DNA from 3 places in the Halobacillus sp. SY10 genome. Region 1 is predicted to be linked to each of the others. Evidence: riboswitches for the same ligand, from Rfam matches in the RefSeq annotation. Region 1 holds a riboswitch; each other region holds the start of a gene.

Region 1 (5,691 bases):
ACCTTCTTTCGCTTCATCCAATGTATTGAACTCGCCTTTCGGGCGAACGGCCTCTGGTGCCTCGACTTTATAATCGCGGTTGGTCGTCTTATGGATCGGTTTTTCTGTCGCTTGTTGTGTGTCACCTTGCTTGAGAGCCTGATTAATCTGATAAACGATTAATTGTTCCATTAAGTATAAATGTTCTAAAACTTCAAGGATGGACCAACGATCTTCTTCAGGCTTGACGGATGCTTCTTGCTCTGAAACTTCTTCAACAAAATGGAGCAGTTCATTTCTTTTTTCATCTAAGCCATACATACAGATTCTCCCTTTCAAGTGAAGTTACATCGAGTCTATCACAACTCTTATAGAAGTTTCTTTCCCTAGCACCTCCAAAAATGAAACCTTTCACACGCCCTTCCGTATGTAAAGTTAGGAAAAGGAAGATTTTTCATGACCGGGTCATACAGATTATTCCAATTGTGCGGAGGCCACGGACTAAGGCTGCATTTCAAAGAGTATGCGTCTGAGGTGTTGGATTGGTTTGACAAGCATTTGGAGGGAGAATAAAAATCCTTATTTACAGTAGGGATTTGTCCGTCTTTATTGAATAATAAATGACGAAGGCTCATTAAAATCATAGCCACTAAGATCCGAAAACTTTAGGCCTCGATTTTGATCCATCGTGGTATAGAAGCAATGAGAAAGCATAAATAATCATAGAATACGCTAAGGAGGAACAGATGATGAGTGACTACTCCATTGATGAATTTATTAGAAAAACGAAGCAGGATGAATCCGAGAATGATTACTTTGAGCTGGAGACCCCGAGAATCCTTGAGGTGAATCTACTCGATCAAGTATGGGCTAAAGCAGGCGCGATGATTTCCTATAATGGGAACATCAAATTTGAAAGAGAGGGCATCCTTGAGCATGGCGTCGGTCGTTTATTTAAAAAAGCGATGACTGGTGAAGGGAGTTCTTTAATGAAGGCTACTGGCCGTGGTCGTCTTTACCTTGCCGATCAGGGCAAGAAGATTACTATTTTTGACCTGGATAATGAAACAATCACAGTGAATGGAAACGACCTTCTGGCATTTGAGCCGAGCATTGATTGGGATATAAAACTGATGAAAAAAGTGGCCGGGATGGTTTCGGGTGGTTTATTCAATGTAACCCTCAGCGGAAGTGGACGCGTCGCGATTACTTCGCACTATGAACCATTGACGCTGCTAGTTCGTCCAGGGGAACCTGTAATCACTGACCCGCATGCTACTGTGGCCTGGTCAGGGCACTTGGAGCCGAATTTCAGAACAGACATCAGTTTCAAAACGTTGATTGGACGCGGAAGCGGGGAGTCCATTCAAATGGAGTTTGAAGGCGATGGATTCGTCATTGTTCAGCCGTTTGAAGAAGTTTACACGACAGGCCAGAACTGAGCTGAAGCGGATTTTTTTACAGACAGGCATGAGCATGTTAAGCTCTGAATACAATGAAATCAAGAAAGACAAAACTCGATGTACAATCATTTGAAATTTTTAATCTGTTTTCCTTTACTTCGTTACAAAAACGTAGTACTATGGATACTAACAAAAATAAATAACGGAAACTTCTTATCCAGAGAGGCGGAGGGACTGGCCCTTTGATGCCCGGCAACCATCGAATCAATCTACGGATTGACGAGAACGGTGCCAATTCCTGTAGAATGTATTCACATTCTAAGAGATGAGAGGATCGTGCGGATATTAGCGACCCCTTTTCTTACTGGATAAGAAAAGGGGTCTTTTCGTGTAAGCACCATAACCGTCAAGGCTCTCGATAGAAGTTGCGTTAAGGGAAAGGAAAGATGTTAAATGGCAACAGCTATTTTCGGTGCAGGATGTTTTTGGGGAGTAGAAGCGTTTTTTGAAAAATTCGAAGGGGTTACAGAAACGAAGGTCGGTTATATTGGCGGCCATCTGGATAACCCGACATACGAACAAGTCAAAGCGGGCAAGAGTGGACACGCGGAATCTGTGAAAGTGAACTACGATCCAACCGTAATCACTTATGCAGAACTTGTAAATATCTTCTTTGAAGCTCACGATCCGACTTCCCGCAACAAGCAGGGAATCGACGTTGGTCACCAATACCGTTCTGTCATTTTTTATTCGGATGCAAGCCAGAAGTACATTGCTGAAGAAAAAATTAAAGAATGGGAAGGTAAAGGGATTTTCAAACGCCCGATCGTTACAGAAGTAGAAGAGGCCACAACTTTTTATGAAGCAGAAGAGCATCACCAGAAATATTTACAAAAGCATGGATCTGCCGCATGCTCCATTGGATAATAAGAAAGGACCCTTTCGCGAGGGTCCTTTTATATAGGTAAACCTTCTTAATCTTCTTTTTGCCTGGATGCATCCATGGCTTTTAAGAAATAGGCTGTAGGGAGAAGGATGCCGATTCCCGATTCAAGCAAGGCAAAGAAACGAGCCATCCCCACAGGTAACATGTCACCATAACCTACGCTCAACAAGGTTTCCCCACTGAAGTAAAGCAAGTCCAAAAAGGTTGGTTCGACAGGTTCCCGGGATGATAAACTAGTAACTAGAATGACTCCATCTAAAGATAGCAAATAGTAGAGGACCGTAAACCCTAGTAATACACCTGTCAGTACAAAAAATAATTGAAAGAAAAGTGCCGTGCTGAAGTAGCTTTTTCTGTATGTTTTATTCGTGAAAAAGTACACGAGATTCGCTGCAATGAAAATGACCGCAACGATGAACAGAGCTTGTACCATTTCTTCTTCTCCTTTATAAAAAAATTGAATGGCTATGTTAGCGTCCACTGTGTAAAGACGAGCAAGCCATTATAGAAGAACTCCTACCCTGTGTAGAAGTTCCCGTAAACATTGATTAAAAAATGTAAGGAAGGGGCTGGGCTTTTGTGGGTTAATGACGCGATTCTAATTGTGATGTGTATTTTCATGGTATTGGGTGCCCTTGATTATTATGTGCTTAATCACCGGCTATCTCTCGGGTGGCGTTTTTACGAAGCGTTTATGATGATGGGACCACTTGCTCTTTCGATGGTAGGGATCATATCCCTAGCACCCGTACTGTCCCAGTGGCTGGCCCCTGTCATCCGCCCGTTGTTTTTATGGTTCGGGGCGGATCCTTCGATGTTTGCATCCATGATGCTTGCTATTGATATGGGTGCCTACCCTTTGGCAGAATCTCTAGCTGTGGAAGAGGAAGCGGCCACTTTTTCCTGGGCACTCCTCGGTACGATGATGGGACCGACGCTTGTTTTTACAATTCCTGTTGCGCTTACGATTGTAAAAAAAGAAGATCGGCCTTTCTTTTCAAAGGGAATTTTAGCAGGTTTAGTTACGGTTCCGATCGGATGCTTTGTCGGTGGTGCACTGGCAGGATATGAAGCGGCGTGGATGTTACGTAATTTGACGCCGGCTATCTTGCTCTCCGGCTGTATCGGGGCGGGATTATGGTTGTTCACGAACATAACGATCCGGTTATTTTCTTATTTCGGAAAAACCATTGAAATCATCATCATTACAGGTCTTGCTCTCATTATTATCGAAACGTTGACAGGGTTCGTTGTCCTGCCGGGGATGGCTCCTTTATCGGAAGGGATCATCATCGTTGGAAGGATTACCGTTACATTAGCTGGTGCTTATCCTCTTGTCGCTTTCATCAATCAGCGGGGAGAGAGATGGATAGGACAACTGAGTGAAAGGTTAGGCATGAATGCTACGTCCTTAACAGGGCTGATCGCTTCTACGGCACATCACTTACCCATGTTAGCGACGATGAAAGATATGGATGAACGAGGGAAAACGGTCAATGCTGCCTTTGCGGTGAGCGGGGCGTTTGTCATCGGCAGCCATTTTGCGTTCGTGGCTAGTGTAGAAAGGGATATGATTTTCCCAGTATTGGTTGGTAAATTAACAGCTGGGGTATTAGCCGTTGGTCTTGCCTTATGGATGACGAGAGAGAGCAAATCAGTTTCTTCGAGTGTCGCACCCCTATATAATGAAAAGTGAATCCGCTGAAAAGGAGTTTTTTCATGAAGACAGAAATGAGAAAGCATTATAACGATTACATTGAAAAATTCAAGAAAGCAACTCCTGATGAAATACAAGAAAAAATGAAGAAGGCGATTGATGAACTTGAATCTTCAAATGATGGAGAAGGTTTGTCAGCAGGAGAGAAAGCGCCAAACTTCAACTTGCCTGACGCGAAGGGGGAAACGGTCGAGCTTTATGAACAATTAAAAAGTGGACCGGTCGTCCTTACTTTTTATCGCGGAGGATGGTGTCCTTATTGCAACATGGAACTGAGAGCCTATCAGCAAATCCTAGATGAGATTCATGGAGAAGGAGCTGAATTGATTGCGATTAGTCCACAAACCCCCGATCAGTCACTGACGACACAGGAGAAAAATCAACTGAACTATCATGTGGTGAGCGACGTTGGGAATGAAGTGGCCAATCAATACAATTTAGTGTACCAATTACCAGATTACCTTGTAGAGGTATATAAAGACAAAGGGCTGCAAGTGGACAAACATAATGGCGACGAAACTTGGACCCTGCCTGTCTCCGCAACATATATCATTGATACAGATGGGACGATTTTGTATGACTATACGAAGGCTGATTATAAAGATCGAGCCGAACCGTCTGACGTTCTTGAAGAATTGAAAAAAATAAATACGTAAGAACAAAGCGCCCTCTGGATCCAGAGGGCGCTTTGGTATTTTTTGTTTTACATAAAGAGATTCAGATTCATAAAAAAGAAATAGGCAGCAAGGACAAATATCAGGATACAAGACTGCAGGCAAATCCCAAGGATGCTACATACCTTTCCGCCTAAGGCGAAACGGTATCCCGGTTCTTCGGTGGAAAGTTTACCGAGAGCTTTATTTGCAAAAAGTATCCCTACCCATCCAAGAATGATACCGATAAGAGGAAGAAAGATGGACATGATTCCAAACACACAAGAGGTAACGGCTTTTTGATACAACCATGATCACCTTCCATTACTTTGTATATCGATTGGCATAACTGCTTGCGACAATGGAATCCGGTTTGATCTTCGCTTCCATTCCGAGCGACTCGATTCTTGCCATCATTTCATTTACATAGACTCTTGTCCTGTTTCGGTCTCCACTCCCGATATCGATGTGACCTTCGATTGTAAACGTTGCTCCTTTATAAATATAAGGGAGGACGACTTCGATGAGATCATTCTTCTTCTCTTCCGTAAATAAGGCAGCCACTTGCTCCGTTAAGGACGTTTCATAGGAAATACGTTCATGCAATGTCGTCATTTCTCTGTGTACCACTTCTTTGCGGAAACAGGCCCAGGCTCCTTTTCCAACTCGTTGGATGACAATACCGGTAATGAATAGGGTGTGGGAGGGGTGAACTTGGGAATCGGTCCCCATCATGAGCTTGTAATCCCCGATGGGCTCACTTTTCATAAACGTTAGAATATGAGAAAACACTTCTTCAAACTTCATTTTTTTATGCGTGAGGTTTTGAAACATATGGGATTGGTTCACATTAGCCAACTCCTTAAATTTTTCAAAAGAAAGGGATTGTACGTCAATGAGCTAGTGACCATTCTGTTATTAAGATATTCATAGACCTACTCGAAAGATAACATGAATTTATCGAGAGTATGTGTCAGTGTTGAAAAATTTATG
Region 2 (5,691 bases), 920 kb from region 1:
TATGGGTGATGGTGCGAACGCGGCGTTAGGTGCGTTTGATTACTTGATTCGTAACTAATGACCTTTATACCAAAGAAGAGCGGCAATGGTCGCTCTTCTTTTTTATTGTCAACATGAGCTAGACGGAAGTTACTCATATAAGAAGGTGTCATGAGGAGTAAAAAGAGGTACATGAAAAGATCAAAAAAAAGAGGAAACCACTCACGGCTTCCTCCTTTTTACTGATTAAATTGGCAGAGGAGCAAGCGGCGAAATAAACCCTCTCTCCACAAGTTCATCCCAAAATGCTTTCGGAATCTCCCTCTGAATCATCTCCAAATCTTCCTTAATACGATCCGGACGAGTCGAGCCGGGAATGACCGACTTTACGGCTGGATGGGCCGTTGAAAATTGGAGTGCAGCTGCTTTTAACGGCACATCGTACTTGTCGCCAATTTCCTTCAATTGATTTACTCTTCCAATGATATCCGCGCCGGCTTTTTCATAGTTGTAGTGATCTCCACCAAACAAGACACCAGAGTTATAAGGACTGCCGACAACGATGTCTACATCCTTCTCTTCTGCCATCGTCATCATGCGCTGTAACGCGCGGTCATGCTGGAGGAGCGTATATTGCGTTGCGGATAAGCAGACATCCGGCCTTGTTTCCTCAAGCTCCATCGCAAGTTCAATCGGTTCTGTCGTGTTAACGCCAAGGCCCCACGAACGGATGACTCCTTCTTCCCGAAGACGTGACAATACACGGAAAGCTCCGGTTCTCGCTTCTTCAAATTTAGCCACCCATTCATCTCCGTGGAAATCAGGAGAAACGTCATGCACGAAGACCATGTCTAAACGATCGGTTTGCAGTCGTTCAAGGCTCTGCTCGATCGACCGTTTCGTTGCGTCTTCCGTGTAATCGGTAATGACTTTATTGTTCCGGCCATGTTCAAAAAGCCCTGCGTTCTCTTCTGTCTCATCCGTCATATAACGACCGACTTTTGTGCTTAATACATAGTCATCACGGTTATACTTCGATAACACGTCACCGACACGCATCTCCGCTAAACCGGCTCCATAAAAAGGTGCAGTGTCAAAATAGCGGACGCCCTCATCCCAGGCGGTTTGTATCGTTTCACGGGCTTCTTCTTCCGGGACATCCCTGAACATATTTCCTAAAGGGGCTGTGCCAAGTCCTACTTTATGTTTCAATGCATCCTGCAGTGATTTCATGTGTTCATTCCTCCTTTTAAAAAGAACCTATAGTTGTATAACCAACTATAAGAAAAATGAAACATTCCTTCCAAGGAGATTAAGTCTACATCAGCCCTCCTGCCACACTTCTTCTGCAATCCTGACAACATGGTCGATTTTCTTCCACTGCTGTTCTTCTGTGATTTCATTACCTTCTTCTGTTGATGCAAATCCACATTGAGGACTCAAACACAGCTGGCTCAAAGGTACATAATCTGAAGCTTCAAGAATACGAGCCTTCACGCGCTCTGGATCCTCCAACTCTCCATACTTTGATGTAATTAAACCAAGAACGATGGATAAGTCTTGGCGGTTCATATGACGAAGGGGCTCAAATCCGCCGGAGCGCTCATCGTCAAACTCAAGGAACAAACCATCAACATCCAAGCCACCAAAAATTGTTTCCGATACCGCTTCATAGCTTCCGCTCGTCATAAAGGTCGAACGGAAATTGCCTCGACAAATATGCATGGTAATAAGCAGATCATCCGGTCTGTTGGCAATCGACTCATTGATGGCACGTGCACACAGCTCGGCCACTTCCTCAGGGTTTTGGCCTTTCTTTTTCATTGAAGCACGTCCTTCTTCTGAGAAAAACGTCGCCCATGACGTATCATCAAACTGTAGGTAGCGGCAGCCTTCCTCATAAATTTTGTTTATGAATCCTCGATAAGCCACCACTAAATCATTGACGAGTTCTTCATCGTCATCATAAATGCCTTCCGACCGATCCGCACGGAATAAGAGCATGTTCGGACTCGGGATTGTCAATTTGGCAACAGCATCACCGGCAATGCTTTTTAAAAAACGGAAATGGTTGACCATCTCATGATCACTGAAACCTACATGTCCTGTAATTTTAATTCCACGGGCTTTCGTTTCCACTCCTTTGAATTTCAGACCTTTTTCAGGTTCATAACCTTCTACCCCATCGAGGCCTTCGAGGAAATCAAAATGCCACCAGCTTCGGCGGAAATCGCCATCCGTGACAGCTTTCAATCCTGCTGCTTTTTGTTTTTCTACTAATTTTACAATCTCTTCATCTTCCACTTGACGCAATTCCTCTTCCGTTATTTCTCCCTCTGCCTGTTGGATACGTGCTGCTTTTAATCGTTCTGGACGTAGGAAGCTTCCTACATGGTCTCCTTTAAATGGTGTTCTCTTCACATTCTTTTCGGTTGTTATAGACATTTATAACCCTTCTTTCTTTCATAGTTTGTGCGCTCCAATAAGAAAAGCCCCTCTTCTAAATAAGAAGAGGGGCTAAGTAACCGCCGAACGATTCCCTTCTTATCTGCAAGCTGAACGCTTCTGGAATTAGCACAGTACTTTCTATAAGTCTGCTGCTAAGGTATCAACGGGCCAGTCCCTCCACCTTTCTGGATAAGAAACATGATTGAATTGTTAAAGATTACTATACAGGACTTCGATTGAAATTGACAACCGATTCTGAACATTTTTCTCTTGTTTTCCTTAAATAAAAATCCCCCTCTTCAAGAGGAGGATTCAATCAACGCCATTCTCAAATAATCCACGAACAGAGCCGACTGCTCCTTCAACTTTACCTTCTCTTCGGGCAAAATGGCATGATCGAGTGCCAGCCCGTCAATGAAAGTGATGATCGACCGCGCAATAATTTGGCTTTCATAGCGATCACTGAACTCACCGGATTTTTGCCCTTTTGTGATGAGTCCATCGTAAATCTGCAGACCCATTTCATAACGTTTTTCCCCGTACGCACGTCTTCGTTCATTGTTACGTCCGGTGATAAAGAACTCAAGCTTGCTTGGTGCGAGAGGGTCCATCTCTGTATTCGGACTGCCATCTTCCCCGAACAAAAGCTGCATAAGCAGGTCCCAATAGGACTCTACTTTTTCAAGAGAATCTTCTGTCGTTTCAGCTTCATCCGTCAGCCCTTCTTCAAGCAAGGCTTCAAATAGGTCTTCTTTATTTGAAAAATATTGATAGAGACCGCCGCGGCTGACGCCAGCCGACTCCATGACATGCTTCATCGTCGTGTGCTCGTATCCATGTTCGATGAATACGTTCCTTGCAGATTCCATGATGTCAGCTCGTCGTTGCTTCAGGTGTTCCTTGCTCACTCGTGGAGACATGTGCTTTCCCTCCCTCTACTTTTCGCTTCGTTACAAATCCTACGATGGATACGCAGACAAGGAGACTTGCTGTAATGGTAAACGTCGGAATGACGCCAATCATCGTCGCGATCCATCCTCCGACAAGAGGCCCAATGATGGTCGCAGTCGTCATGACACTGTTGATGGCCCCAAACACGCGCCCGGTCATATGAACAGGTGTGTTCACCTGGACAGTCGCCTGGAACGGAACAAAAATCAGACTTGCAGAGAAACCCGCGGTGAATCCGAGTCCCGGTCCCCAAAGGATAGAATAATTGAGGTCATAAAAGGTAAGCATCCCCATAATCCCAAAACTCGCTCCGATTCCACAAACCCCAAGGAGCATGAGCGGATAAGCTTTATAATCCGTTTTCTTCGCTAACAAAAATCCTGCTAAGAACATGCCGAGACCAGACCCCGTCACTAGATAACCGAACAAATCGGGGGACACCTGCGTCAGCTCACGAATTAAGACAATCAGCTGAGAATCGGCCGATTGAAGAATCAACAGGCTGAGCCCGACAAGAATCAAACCCGTCATCATAAAGCGGTTCGATTTAAGAAAAGAAAAGCCGAGCGCGAACTCTTTCTTGAACGACGCTTTCTCTTTTTCTTCTTCGGTCGTTTCCAGAGGAAGCGCATTTGGAACAAACAAGAGGATGACCGCAGACACGAGAAACGTGGCCGAGTCGATGATAAAAACTTGCTGGGCGCCGAAAACCGTAACAAGCAATCCACTAACGAGCGGGCCGAGAATTTTCGTCGACGAGTCAATCATCGAAGTGATCGACATCGCCCCTTTCATATCCTCCTCCGGCACCACTTCCTTCAATTTCCCGTTTTTCGCAGGAATGAATACTGCGGAGAAGATTCCGATCGTAAGTAGGGTTGCATAAACCATCCAAAGCGATGTCGCGACCGTCAAAATCAGTATTAAAGCCGCCCTCACGACATCAGATACGATCATAAGCGTTTTGCGGCTGAAGCGGTCAGCCACCATTCCAGCAACCGGTCCAAACAAAGCCATCGGCACAGCCAAACATAAAAAGACGAACGACACTTCAAGCGGTGATGCATCCCATTTCAATCCGACAAGCGTGATAATCGCGACAATGCTGAGCCAGTCGCCAATGCTCGAGATGGCTTGCGCGGACATCAAGGTCATATACCCTTTGTTTTTCCATAAACGCTCCATAGGTTGGGCCCCTCTCAATTAAACGACACCGATGTCGTTTTGTTAGTTATATTATATCGACACTGGTGTCGTTTTGCAACCGTTGTTTTAAAAAGAGTAAAATCGCCCATAAAAGCATGAAGGCAAAATTTTTACACCCTTGCTTTTACGTCCCTATATTCACTACTACTTATCAAAGGCCATGCAGCGATCAAACTCAAAACGGACCCTCGTCCATGTCGCTGTCTGAGTCTCCCTCTCTTTCATCTTTGACTATTTGTTTATGTATTTCACTGATGAGAAACAACCCCCTGAATAAGCAACCAACAACAATACCAAAAGTGATGATTCCTCCTATCAAAGGACCGGTCATCATAATCAACCAACCTAATAACATGCAGGCAAGAATAATAAAGAACAACATGCACATCCCTCCTTACAGCTTTTCATTATTTCAAACCATGCCAATCTAAAACAAGCATTCCCATTTAAAAGATTCTTCCGTACAGCGTTTTCAGCTCCCACAACAGCTTTAATTGGTAGACCTCGGAAGAATAAAAGAAAGAGAAAAGCATAGTGTTTCTATGCATTTCTCTTTCTTTTGATCTGACTAACCTTTTCATTTCAAATCCCTTTCGTATTCATCAAAACGACTCTCCAACCATCTGGATCTTCAATGGTTATCCCTTTTTCCTTCCAATATGGATTTTCAGATTCCACTTTCTTGTATCCCATATCATGGAGTCTTTCAGTTACATCCAGCACCTCACCCCGATTTTCTATATAAAAAACCAGCAAATTATCCTTAGAAGGTGCAGGGCAAGGGCTGCCAGATTCATGCCTGGTGAACTCGAGTTGGTAGGATAGACCAGGTAATCCATAAACCACACCCTCATATCCTCTGTGTCCTGCAAAGTCTGTCATTCTCTCTAAACCAAGTCCTGCCTCATAAAATTCAATGACTTTTTCTAATTGGTCGGTAGGTCTCGCTACCCTTATTTGTGATGCTTCAAAGCTTGGAAACTTCATTCTTCTTCTCCTCCCGCTTACCGAGAGCAATTCTCTAACTGAAACTAGCCATGATTGAATGCCCTCTTTTTAACCAATAGTAATAGATTCCGAGGGAAAACCCATTAGCGGAAAGAATGA
Region 3 (5,691 bases), 1.1 Mb from region 1:
TTTAAATAACCAATATGGTCATATTACTATTAGCAATGAAGTCATTTCAACGATTGCTGGAGGAGCTGCTGTCGAGTGCTACGGCATCGTCGGGATGGCATCTAAAAATCAGATCCGTGATGGTTTATCTGAAATGCTCCGCAAAGAGAATTTTTCCAGAGGAGTCGTTGTCAGACAGGATGAAGATCGCCTCCATATAGACATGTACATTATCGTGAGCTACGGTACGAAAATTTCCGAAGTCGCTCATAATGTCCAATCACAAGTAAAATACACACTAAACAAAACAGTTGGTTTGTCCGTGGATTCTGTGAATATTTTCATTCAGGGAGTTCGTGTGACAACTGAATAGATCGCGGTTGTAGTCAAAGGAGGAAGTAAGTGTGACGTTACAAAAGTTAGACGGCAAGACGCTTGCCGAAATGATCTTGCAAGGAGCTCATCATTTAAAGCAGAACTCACAAATGATTGATGCTTTGAATGTTTTCCCTGTACCGGATGGAGATACGGGGACGAATATGAATCTGTCCATGACTTCTGGAGCTGAAGAAGTACGGAATGTGGACCAGAATCATGTAGGAACAGTGGCCCAATCTTTATCCAAAGGTCTCTTAATGGGAGCGCGTGGTAACTCAGGTGTTATTCTCTCCCAAATTTTCCGTGGTTTTTCAAAGGCGATTGAAGGTAAAGAAGTCATTACAACCAAAGACTTTTCGGACGCTCTTCAAGGCGGGGCCACCACAGCATATAAAGCCGTCATGAAACCTGTGGAAGGAACCATTCTTACTGTAGCAAGAGAGACTGCCGAAGCATCTGCCGAGATTGCTGAAAAAGAAGATGACTTCATTCCATTCATCGAAGGAGTCGTTCAAGCAGCGAAAAAATCATTGAAGCATACGCCTGAACTGCTTCCAGTATTGAAGGAAGTGGGGGTCGTGGATAGTGGCGGTCAGGGCCTTGTCACGATTTATGAAGGTTTCCTAGCCAACTTAAAAGGGGAAGAGGTTCCTGATCTTGATGATACAGTATCGATGGATGACATGGTCAACGCTGAACACCACAAGTTAAATCAGGATTTCATGAATACAGAGGATATTGAATTTGGCTATTGCACAGAATTCATGGTCAAATTTGAAGAAGATAAACTTGCTGAACATCCATATGATGAAGAAGCCTTCCGTAATGAGCTCAGTGAAATGGGAGATTCTCTGCTTGTCGTTTCTGATGAAGACTTGATCAAAGTCCATGTCCACGTGGAATATCCAGGTGAAGCGATGACCTTGGGGCAAAGATACGGCAGTCTTGTCAACATGAAGATTGAGAATATGCGTGAGCAGCATACGTCGATCGTTGGTGACAAAAAGAAAGCCAAGCCCAAGTCAGAGGAAAAAGCAGAGTACGGAATCGTGACAGTAAGCATGGGAGACGGAATCAAGAAGTTGTTTGAAAGTCTTGGAGCTACTGTTGTTATCCAAGGTGGACAAACCATGAACCCGAGTACTCAAGATCTTTCGGAAGCGATTAAAGAAGCACATGCAAAACGAGTGCTTGTCTTGCCGAATAACAAGAATATCGTCATGGCTGCTGAACAAGCGGCAGAATTAGCGGATGTAGAGGTGGCTGTCATTCCATCGAAAACGATTCCTCAAGGGATGAGCGCCCTTCTAGGGTTCAACCCAGAAGCGGATCTTGATGCGAATAAAGAGGAAATGCAGAGCCTCATGGCTGAAGTGAAGACAGGGCAAATTACGTACGCCGTCAGAGATACACAAATTGATGGGTTGGACATTTCCAAAGGCCATTTCATGGGAATCGCCGATGGCAAAATTTCCGCCACAGATCAAGATGCATTGACGACTGCTAAAACGTTGTTGAACCAAATGATTGACGAAGATGAAGATGAAATTCTGACCATCTTGACAGGTGAAGAAGTCGACGAAAAAGATGTAGCAGAACTTGAATCATTCATAGAAGAAACGTATGAAGATCTAGAAGTGGAAATCCACAATGGTGGACAGCCGATTTACTCCTATATCTTTTCAATCGAATAAAACGTGCAGGAACGCAGCTCTTGGGGCTGCGTTTCTTTTATGCTTGTTTTCGAACCACCTTGACTCGAAGATGGTTTCGAATAGAAAAAACAACAATCAAGAGATAGCCGGATAGCAGACAAGTGTACACAAACGTTAAGATCGAATCACTGACTTGGATCGAAGAAAGTAAAGTCCTCGTATTTGTAAGTATGATAAAACCTCCGGCTAATACTCCAAGAACAGAAGAGGGGAGGGTTTTGACAAGCCAAGCGGCAATGGGTGCTGCTATGACACCACCGATAACGAAAGATGAAATGAGCAGCCAGCTGAACTGGTCATGCCCTAAAAAAATCAAAAACCCAGCCGTTGCTGAAATCGTTACCAGAAATTCGCTCGTATCCACTGTTCCAATGACTTTTCTTGGAGCAATCCCTGATTGAGAAAGAAGCGCAGGTGTATTCACAGGTCCCCATCCACCCCCTCCGACACTATCCAAAAAACCCCCGGCAATTCCAAGTGGCAAGAGGAAACGTTTGTTTACAGACTTCTTTTCTTTGGTATGTGTTTTTTTCGAAAGGTATAGGAAACGAAAAATGATATAAATCCCTAGTGTGAGTAGGAATATGGATATGTAAGGTCTAATGAATTCCCCTGATATATAGCTTAAAAATGCCGCACCTAAAAAGGCACTGATGGCTCCAGGAACTGCGATAATCATGACAAGGCGTTTATCTACATTGCCAAATTTATAGTGGGAAAAGCCTGAAACAGCCGTGGTGGCGATCTGAGACATATGGATGGAAGCGGATGCTACAGCAGGAGCAAGTCCATAGGATAAGAGAATGGTTGATGAGCTAAGCCCAAACCCCATGCCGAGTGCACCGTCCATCAGTTGAGCAACAAACCCAATGAGTGCGAAAATCGTTAGTTTTTGCAAAGTGTACCACTCCTTTTAAAAAGTCCAATGTATAGTAAAGTATTTTTCATTATTCCTATGCATTTACTTGGTTTTATAATCAAAAAAAACTCCCCCGTCTGAAAGAAGGGGGAGTGATCCGCACCTTATCTTTCAGCCTTCTGGCTGCTGGAATGAGCACCTTCTTAAAGGTTGCTGCGGGATCGTCAGACCAGTTTCCTCCCCCGACTCTTCATAAGGATCGTATGAATATTTTTAGAATAATTCTAAAACTAACGGACATGGATTTGTTTGTCAAACATATTTATTAAAAAAGCAGAAAAATTATAATTTTTCAAAAAAACATTGACATCTGTTGAAAAGGAGCATAAGATTTGTATCAACTTGTTTTTCAAAAAATTTCATACCTTTTCTTATCTAGAGAGGTGGAGGGACTGGCCCTTTGAAACCTCGGCAACGGGTCTGATGATGTATACAGATACTGTGCCAATTCCAGCAAGTGGTGAACGCTTGAGAAGATAGGGAGAATGTAGTTTACATGTATTTGTAAAAGCCTTTCTTCTTATCGTGAAGATAGGCTTTTTTGCTTTTAAGAAAGGAGGAGGAAATGAAACCATCACTCATCACATATCAATCATTTGAAAACCCATTTGAGGGTGATCCACCGAAGGGCGACGATACAAAAGGAGCAGCGGAAGTCATTCGCTGGGCATATTCTCAGTATAAGGACATTGCGTATGCCTGTAGTTTCGGAGCCGAAGGTATCGTTCTCATAGATTTGATTTCGAAGGCTCAGCCGGATGCCGAAGTCGTTTTTCTTGATACAGACCTTCATTTTCAAGAAACTTATGAGCTTATTGAAAAAGTAAGAAAGAGATATCCGGCACTAAACATAACGATAAAGAAGCCTGACATCAATCTGGAAGAACAGGCAGAACAATTCGGATCCGCCTTATGGAAACGGAAGCCGGATCATTGTTGTTACATCCGTAAAATAAAACCGCTCGAAGATGCCCTCAGCGGGAAAACAGCGTGGTTGTCGGGGCTGAGGCGTGAACAATCCCCTAGCCGACAAAAAACAAACTTCGTCAATAAGGATGAAAGATTCAAATCCATAAAAATATGTCCGTTGATTCACTGGACATGGGAAGACGTATGGCAATATATCCGACTAAATGGGTTGGATTACAATGAATTACACGATCAGAATTATCCCAGTGTCGGATGCATTCCATGTACGGCTCAGGCAGCCGATGATGGGAGATCAGGAAGATGGAAAGGGTTCAATAAATCCGAATGTGGTTTACACACAGCGGAGCCTTTGGAAGAGGAAAATTCATGAAGGAGGAATTTGCATGTCAATCATAACCCCGCACGGTGGAGAACTTATAAACAGATGGAAGGAAAAAAGACCGGAGGAGCTGCCGGAAGATATCATCGAGCTTGATTCAATGGCCTTAAGTGATGTCGGTTTGATTGCGAATGGTGCTTATAGTCCATTAAAAGGATTTATGAACAAGGACGACTATGAATCTGTTATCGATACGATGAGGTTGAAAGATGGCACTCCATGGAGTATTCCTATAACGCTCCCAATCACAGAGTCACAGTCCCGGACGCTTGGAAGGAAAGCGCAGTTGGTCAAAGACGGGGTTGTATATGGAACGATTACGATAACTGATCGATTTAAACCGGATAAGGAAAAGGAATCTCAAAACGTATACTTAACGACAGAGCCTGAGCATCCTGGGGTGAACAAATTATACAACCGACCAGATTGGTACGTAGCAGGCGAAATTGAGGTCTTTCAAAAACCTCCTTACGAACATGGAAAAGCTTTTTATTTGGATCCAGAACAATCGAGGGAGCACTTTCAAGAACTCGGGTGGAAAAAGGTCGTCGGTTTCCAAACAAGAAATCCTGTCCATAGAGCTCACGAATATATCCAGAAAGCTGCACTGGAAACGGTGGATGGATTGTTTTTAAATCCTCTTGTGGGTGAAACAAAAAGTGATGATATTCCCAGTGAAGTCCGAATGAAGAGCTATCAAGTCCTTCTTGATCAGTACTATCCAAAAGAAAGAGTCACATTGGCCGTTTTCAATGCAGCGATGCGGTATGCAGGGCCAAGGGAGGCGATCTTTCATGCAATCGTCAGAAAGAATTTCGGTTGCTCTCACTTCATAGTCGGCCGCGATCATGCAGGTGTAGGGGATTATTATGGTACGTACGATGCGCAGAAAATTTTCAGCCATTATGAAGATGGGGAGCTTGGGATCACGCCACTTTTCTTTGAACATAGTTTTTATTGCAACGCTTGCGAATCGATGGCTTCCCATAAAACCTGCCCCCACGACAAAGAACATCACATGATCTTGTCAGGGACGAAAGTGAGAGAGCTTTTGCGAAAAGGAGAAAAGCCACCCAAAACGTTCAGTCGCCCTGAAGTGGTGGACGTACTAATCGAAGGAATGCAGAAGGAAACAGTGGAACAGAAGGGGTGAAAACAATGAGTGAAAATCTTACCTGGCATGAGACATCCGTTGGCAATGAAGATTATCGTAGAAAAAATGGGCACCAAAGTGGTGTGCTCTGGTTTACAGGACTCTCGGGCTCAGGTAAATCAAGCATTGCCAACCGATTGAACAAGGTGTTGTACGAAAAAGGCATCCAAAGCTATTTACTCGATGGCGACAATGTGAGACATGGACTGAACGCAGACCTCGGATTTTCGGAAGAAGA

The links. A riboswitch is a leader RNA that binds a small molecule or an ion and turns the genes downstream of it on or off. The one in region 1 is predicted to bind S-adenosylmethionine.
Region 2: another riboswitch for S-adenosylmethionine. It lies ahead of ACJA3J_RS21110 (5-methyltetrahydropteroyltriglutamate--homocysteine S-methyltransferase); the one in region 1 lies ahead of msrA (peptide-methionine (S)-S-oxide reductase MsrA).
Region 3: another riboswitch for S-adenosylmethionine. It lies ahead of ACJA3J_RS09915 (phosphoadenylyl-sulfate reductase); the one in region 1 lies ahead of msrA (peptide-methionine (S)-S-oxide reductase MsrA).

The regions. Positions count from the first base shown of each region.
Region 1 covers NZ_CP174345.1:828,457-834,147, forward strand. Annotated here, with positions in the region: gene ACJA3J_RS04155 (DinB family protein) at 1-300, opposite strand, end outside; gene ACJA3J_RS04160 (AIM24 family protein) at 729-1,421, shown strand; SAM riboswitch class I at 1,593-1,714, shown strand; gene msrA (peptide-methionine (S)-S-oxide reductase MsrA) at 1,836-2,309, shown strand; gene ACJA3J_RS04170 (ion channel) at 2,357-2,761, opposite strand; gene eutH (ethanolamine utilization protein EutH) at 2,906-4,024, shown strand; gene ACJA3J_RS04180 (peroxiredoxin-like family protein) at 4,048-4,701, shown strand; gene ACJA3J_RS04185 (ribonuclease H-like YkuK family protein) at 5,023-5,532, opposite strand.
Region 2 covers NZ_CP174345.1:4,220,786-4,226,476, forward strand. Annotated here, with positions in the region: gene ahpF (alkyl hydroperoxide reductase subunit F) at 1-58, shown strand, start outside; gene ACJA3J_RS21105 (aldo/keto reductase) at 226-1,212, opposite strand; gene ACJA3J_RS21110 (5-methyltetrahydropteroyltriglutamate--homocysteine S-methyltransferase) at 1,303-2,424, opposite strand; SAM riboswitch class I at 2,521-2,623, opposite strand; gene ACJA3J_RS21115 (TetR/AcrR family transcriptional regulator) at 2,727-3,347, opposite strand; gene ACJA3J_RS21120 (MFS transporter) at 3,301-4,563, opposite strand; gene ACJA3J_RS21125 (hypothetical protein) at 4,760-4,966, opposite strand; gene ACJA3J_RS21130 (VOC family protein) at 5,167-5,571, opposite strand.
Region 3 covers NZ_CP174345.1:1,934,292-1,939,982, forward strand. Annotated here, with positions in the region: gene ACJA3J_RS09900 (Asp23/Gls24 family envelope stress response protein) at 1-352, shown strand, start outside; gene ACJA3J_RS09905 (DAK2 domain-containing protein) at 384-2,051, shown strand; gene ACJA3J_RS09910 (sulfite exporter TauE/SafE family protein) at 2,089-2,970, opposite strand; SAM riboswitch class I at 3,093-3,190, opposite strand; SAM riboswitch class I at 3,360-3,474, shown strand; gene ACJA3J_RS09915 (phosphoadenylyl-sulfate reductase) at 3,557-4,291, shown strand; gene sat (sulfate adenylyltransferase) at 4,305-5,453, shown strand; gene cysC (adenylyl-sulfate kinase) at 5,459-5,691, shown strand, end outside.